DNA from 2 places in the Sphingobium sp. Cam5-1 genome. Region 1 is predicted to be linked to the other one. Evidence: riboswitches for the same ligand, from Rfam matches in the RefSeq annotation. Region 1 holds a riboswitch; the other holds the start of a gene.
The links. Region 1 has a riboswitch for cobalamin ahead of IZV00_RS16290 (TonB-dependent receptor). Riboswitches for the same ligand answer to the same signal wherever they lie in the genome.
Positions count from the first base shown of each region.

Region 2: linked by a shared signal. The riboswitch ahead of IZV00_RS18535 (DUF1636 domain-containing protein) and the one ahead of IZV00_RS16290 (TonB-dependent receptor) in region 1 are both predicted to bind cobalamin.

Region 1 covers NZ_CP065139.1:499,366-502,569, reverse strand. Annotated here, with positions in the region: gene IZV00_RS16290 (TonB-dependent receptor) at 1-1,475, opposite strand, end outside; cobalamin riboswitch at 1,717-1,963, opposite strand; gene IZV00_RS16285 (hypothetical protein) at 2,172-2,345, shown strand; gene IZV00_RS16280 (LysR family transcriptional regulator) at 2,548-3,204, opposite strand, start outside.
Region 2 covers NZ_CP065139.1:998,343-1,001,546, forward strand. Annotated here, with positions in the region: gene IZV00_RS18525 (HoxN/HupN/NixA family nickel/cobalt transporter) at 1-397, opposite strand, end outside; cobalamin riboswitch at 569-814, opposite strand; gene IZV00_RS18530 (formate dehydrogenase accessory sulfurtransferase FdhD) at 919-1,701, shown strand; cobalamin riboswitch at 1,750-1,937, shown strand; gene IZV00_RS18535 (DUF1636 domain-containing protein) at 2,098-2,505, shown strand; gene cobT (nicotinate-nucleotide--dimethylbenzimidazole phosphoribosyltransferase) at 2,502-3,204, shown strand, end outside.

The sequences.
Region 1 (3,204 bases):
ACGAAGCGCAACTCGCTGCCCACATTCAGCCACCAATAGGTAGCGGTGAAGGTGAAGCCGGGCAGCTGGACGCGCGCGCCCAGTTCCTTGCCGGTTCCGCGCACCAGCAACGGTACGGGCGTGTCCACATTGACCGCGCCGCGCGCATCGTTGGAATGGAAGCCCCGGCCCCAATTGGCGTAAAGTTCGATGCTGGGATTGAGCCGCCAGGCGATCGCGGCCTTGGGCGAGAGGAGCGTGTCGGAACCGCTGCCTTCGCCCAACGCGTCGGCGTCGGCGTCCTTTGCTGTGACCGAATAATGATAATAGTCGCCGCGCAGGCCGCCCGTCAGACGCAGGCCCGGCAGCGGGGTCAGCGTCGCTTCGCCATAGAGAGCGGCGGAGGCTTCGTTCACGCGGTAGCGGCCGAGCGAGGAGAGGAAGGTGCGGACGGCGGTGCGGTTGACGCCGACATTGCCGATCGCGTCATAGCGGTTTTCCGTGCCGAGCTTCAGTTGCAGCGCCGAGCCAAGGTCCCATCGTTTTTCGCCGGTCAGGCCAAGGATCCAGCGGCGGTCGAACTGCTCGATCTGTGCGCTGGTGCCGTCGGGATCGGTGTAGGTGGGGTTGGAGAACATCGTCCAGTCGTAATATTGCGCGTAGAGATTGGCGCGCCATGTCGGCTGAACGGTGGCAAGATTGCCGATGATGCGCGTCGTCTCACCGCGCGCCGATGGATCGGGCGAGCAGAAGACATCGGGGCAAAGCGGCGTGCCGATGATGCGTTCGGGGATCTGTTCGGTCGGACGCCATGTCGCGCGATAGGCGTGCAGCGTGGCGTCGATCTTACCGGCCCCAGCGGGAAGCGTATATTTGGCGAAGCCCGCATAATGGCGCAGATGTTCAGCCTCCTGCCACGGGCCGTCATAAGCCTTGGCTTGGGCGACGAGGGTGAGATTGCCTGCGCCCGCCTTTACGGTGCCGCCTGATGCCAGCCTGCGCCAGCCGAAGGAGCCGCCCTCCGCCGCGACCCATGGACGGTCATAGCCGTCGATCGTGGTCATATAGGCCGCACCCGCGAGCGCGAAGTCGCCACCATCGGCGCGATAGGGGCCTTTGCGAAAATCCTCGCGCGCGATGATTTCGGGGATGAGGCCGTTCAAGTCGAGATAGCCCTGGCCGTGGCCATGGCTGCGGAAATTCATCTGAACCCCGTCGATATAGGTGGTGAAGTCCGATCCATGGTCGAGATTGAAGCCGCGGAGGAAATATTGATTGGCCTTGCCGCTGCCCGAATGTTGGGCCGCAACCATGCCCGGTACGGCTTCGAGCAATTCGGCAACGCGCAGCAGCGGGCGGACGAGCAGGTCCGCGCCGCTGATGCTGCCTTCGCTGGCCGCATGGGCGGTGCCGATCTTGTCCTCGCCCCGGCCGAAGACGATGATGGTGTCGGCGTCGTCGCCCGCGTCGTTCGCATCGGCGGCGAAGGCGGGCAAGGGAAGGAGCGTGGCGGTCAGCGCGCAGGCGGCGCGGTGGAGTTGATTGAGTAGTTTCACTTTATGCACTCCGGGCGTCTGGCGACATCCGGCAAGAGACCTGTCGCCCGACGACGACCGGCGCGCGCGAGCGACCGGACGCCCCCAAAGGCGGCCGCCAGCGTCACCGAAGCGGCCTCTTGCCGCTCGTTCGTCGCTCAGACGGAAACTACCGTGCCGCGGCCATCCCCTGGACCAAGGCAAGAGCGACCAGACGCTGGCAGGTCTCCTGGCTCGCGGGTCATCGCTTGATGCACGGCCTTCCCAGGCCTCGCAGGATTTAGCGTCCGGCCCAGTGACTTGCCCCAACCTGCCTGTGAGGTGGGGCGATGTGCATCGCGCTCGCCGCTTACAGTTGCAGGGACAGCCCTGGCTTGGGGAGGCGGGTGCCTCCTTTACCATGTTCCCTTTTAAGCCTCTTTCGAGGCACCGGCGCGATCATACCCGGGGTTGCCCCGAGTGACGGGGGCGATAGCGGAGGTGGTGAGGTGGGGCAAGTGGGGTTACTCCCTCTCCCCTTTAGGGGAGAGGGTTGGGGAGAGGGGAGTAACGTGGGTTGCTTTACAGTCCCCTCTCCCGCCTTCCCCCCGCCTTCGCCGGGGTCGGCACCTCGGCCAGAGTCACGTGCCTCTGGCCGACCCCTGAAGGGGAGAGGGGATGGCCGATGGATCAGTTCAGGGTCGCGCTGCGCTCGCGCTGAAGGCGCAGCGCCATGGCTTGGTAGCGGACGGCGCGTTCGTTGTGGAGGGCGATGGTGGCCTGGTCGGCGCCGCGCAGGCGCGCTTCCCTGGCTTGCCGCGCTTCCTGGGCGGCGCAGGCGGAAAAATGTGACGCGTCATTGGGGCGCATGGCCCTTATCCTCTCTCAATTTCTTATGGCTCGAACGATAACATCGGCCTGTTTCCCGCTGCTATTACGCAGGTTAACAGGGGAAAGCTTCTGTTTTTTGACAGTCGGCTTGCAAATGATTTCAGGAGGGGATTTCTACGCTTTTCAGGCAGTTGGGCGGGTGGCGCCAAGGTGCTTCTTGCTATCAGTCGCCCCGGTTCCACGATGCATCGCGGAAGATGTCGCGCAGGAAGCCGATGAAGGCGTCTACGGCGGCGGGACGGCCTGCGGCGCGGGGGTGGACGGCGTGGACGGCGAGGTCCTCGGGTCCTTCCCAGCTATCGAGGACGCGGACGAGGCTGCCCTGCCCGATCAGGTCGCCCACGTCCCAGAGCGAGCGTAACGCGATGCCGACGCCCGTCAGGGCGAGTTCGCGCACGATTTCGCTGCTGTTGGTGCGGACACGGCTTTGGCCATCGACCAGTTTGCGCGCGCGGCCGTTGACGAGCCGCCATGGCAGCTGCCCTTCGGCGGCGAGCAGGTGATGATGGGCCAGGTCGGCGATCTTTTCCGGCAGGCCATGCGCCGCGAGATAGGCGGGGCTGGCGCACAGGATGCGGCGGTTGGCGGCGAGGCGATGCCCCTCCAGATGCGCGGGAATGTCGCTGGTGATGCGGATGGCGACGTCGATCCGCTGGGCGAGGAGGTCTTCATAGGCGTCGGTCAAGTTGAGTTGGAGGTCGACACGTGGATGCTGTTGAAGGAAGCGGGCGACATGGCGCGCGACGTGTAGGCGGCCGAAGGAGGTGGGGGCAGAGATGCGCAACGGCCCCGACGCCGTGCGATGGCGGTTGGTGACGCG
Region 2 (3,204 bases), 500 kb from region 1:
CAATGGCGAACAGGAATGTGGCGGAGATGATCGTCGCGATCGTTCCGCCAATCTCGCCCGCCGCCTCCACGCTGCTCAGCGCACTGGCGGCGAAAGCGATTCCGACGGCGGCGATCAGCACGATCCCGCTATGCCCGATCGCGAACCAAAGGCCGACGGTCAGCGGTTGCTGCCCATCCTGCATCAGCTTACGGGTCACATTGTCGATCGCGGCGATATGGTCGGCATCGACTGCGTGGCGCAGGCCCAGGCTCCAGGCGAGCAGGGCGGTGCCCAGCATCATCGTGTCGCCCGCAAAGATCAGCGAGGCGCACAGCCACAACGCGATGTTGGCGGCGATCAACGCGCCGAATATGAAAGTGGCGCGTCGTCGCAGCGCCGGAAATTGCATGGCCATAAAAGCATGGCTCCCGTCAGCGTCGGCGAGACTGGACGGGACCTCCGCAAAGCGGCCGACACCACGCGCCGGACGGACGCATCATAGCGCCCGGCACGCATGCCGGTGCGGACCCGCCGCACGCGTCGCTCAGACGGAATACCGTGCCCCGGCCATCCCCTGGGCCAAAGCAAGAGCGACCAGACGCCGACAGGTCTCCTGGCTTACGGGTCCTCGCTCGACACATGGCCTTCCCAGGCCTCGCATGATTTAGCGTCCGGCCCAGTGGCTGACCCTCCGACAAGTGACGGAAGGTCGATATGCGTCTCGCTCACCGCTTACAGTTGCAGGGACAGCCGCGGATTTGGGCGCCTTGTCAGCAGCCCGCACCGCATTCCCTTTAAAGCCCTTTCAGGCACCGGCGCGATCGTGGCCGTGCATAGATGGCTTGGCCGCCAAAGGGAAGCGGCAGTTGCATGCCCGCGTCCATTTGCCTCCCGCGCCATATTGCCGCGCGCGCATTGCCCGCCTAGACCGACCCTATGTCTTCGCCCTTCTCCTTCACCCGCATCACCCCCGACGGCGAGGCGTCGCCCGTGACGCGCGAGTTGGCGGAGGAAGTGCCCGTCGCGATCGAGTTCAACGGCGTTGGCTATGCCGTGTTGATGGCGACGCCCGCCGACGTTGCGGAACTGGTGCAGGGGTTTGCGCTGGCCGAGCGGCTGGTCCTCCCATCCGACGCGCCGCTCGACGTCGATGTCCATGCGACGGAGCAGGGCTTGGTCGCACGGGCTACGCTGCCGGAAGACCGGATCGAGGGGCTGCTAGGCCGAGTCCGTCATCGCGTCTCCGATTCCTCCTGTGGTTTGTGCGGCGTCGAAAATCTGGAACAGGCGCTGCGTCCCTTGCCTGCCGTGACTGCCCGATCGGACGCGAGCTGGGAGGCGATCTTCGGTGCCCTGCACGATCTTGCCGCGCATCAGCCGCTTAACCGGCAAACCGGCGCGGTCCATGTCGCTGCCTTGGCCGGGGCGGATGGTGCCATCCGCCTCGCCTATGAAGATGTGGGCCGCCACAATGCCTTCGACAAGCTGATCGGGGCCATGCGGCTGCGGCAATTGTCGTGGGATGGCGGCTTCGCGCTGCTGTCCTCCCGCTGTTCTTTTGAACTGGTGGAAAAGGCAGCGCTCGCCAATTGCCCGTTGCTCGTTACCATCTCCGCCCCGACCCGTCTGGCAGCCGAACGCGCGGCCAGCGCCGGATTGCCGATCGTCGTGCTCGCGCGGCCCGATGCCGTGCTCGCGGCGGGCGACCTGCCCGACTGACGACGCGCCGCTCCCATCTACCGCTTGCGGACGCGCCGTCGCCTCTTTATCAGCAGCCCCGCGACAGGTTCCCCTCGGGGATCAAAAGGGAAGTCGGGTGTAATGCCCGCGCTGCCCCTGCAACTGTAAGCGGTGAGTGGACCGGCCACGCAGCCATTGGGGGAGCATCTCCCGAGAAGGCGGCCGGTGCGCAGCGACCCGTGAGCCAGGAGACCTGCCTGCCGCAGTCGTTCTTCGACCGGACAGGGTGTGCCGGACGAACGGGGTTCCCCTCGCGGACGACAGCCACCGCCTTGCTCGCCATTCGGCCGGGCAGGGCCGTTTGCGGTTCGATTTTGCGGGGAGGACCATGACGACGGTCTTTCATGTCCACATGGTTATGGAAGCGCGCCGCTGATGCTGTGCGCGGTCGAAAACAGAGCTTCGGTTGTGGTTTGCTCGACCTGCCGCCTGTCCGCCGATCAGCGGGAAGATGGGGCAGGACAACGCGGCGGCGCGCTGCTGGTTGAGGCCATGCGCGACCTTCAGGCGCAGGACCCGGCCTATAAAGCGGTTGCCGTGCAGGACATGCCCTGCCTCTTCGCCTGCCAGCGTCATTGCACTGTTCATGTGCGCGGGCCGGGCAAAGTCGGCTATGTGCTGGGCGACTTCACCCCGGACGCGGATGCGGCGCGCGCGATCCTCGATTACGCCCTGCGCCACGCCGCCAGCGAAGAAGGCGTGGTTCGCTACGCCGAATGGCCGCAGGGCGTTAAGGGCCATTTCATCGCCCGCACCCCGCCAGAAGGCTTCGTCTGCACATGATCCGCTTTCAGGATCGTGCCGATTTTCAATCCGCGCTCGCCACGCTCCCCGAACCTGACGCAGGAGCGATCGAAGCGGCAGCGGAGCGGCAGGCATCTTTGACGAAGCCCGCCGGATCGCTCGGCCGTTTGGAGGAGATCGCCCTCTTCATGGCAGGCTGGCAAGGTCGCGAACGCCCGCGCGCCGATCGCATCCGCGCCGCCATCTTCGCGGGCAACCATGGCGTCGCCGCGCGCGGCGTCAGCGCTTTCCCGGCTTCCGTCACCGCGCAGATGGTCGCGAATTTTCAGGCGGGCGGCGCGGCGATCAACGCCCTTGCGGGCGCCTGCGGCGCCGAGCTGGTCATCGTCCCGCTCGCCCTAGACAATCCCACCGCCGACATATGCGAAGCCCCCGCCATGACGGAGGTCGAATGCCTCGACGCCCTGAACGCAGGCGCCGCCGTCGTCATGCAGGATTGCGACCTGCTCTTCAGCGGAGAGATGGGCATCGCCAACACCACCCCCGCCGCCGCGCTGTGTCTTCAATCCTTCGGCGGCGAGGCGCAGGATTGGACGGGGAGGGGCACCGGCATCGACGCAGCAGCCCTCACCCGCAAGACGCGGGCCGTTCAGATAGCGCACGCCCTGCACGCTCACAATTGCACCGACGCTTTCGAAACGCTGCGCCGTCTCGGCGGGCGAGAGATCGCGGCGATGG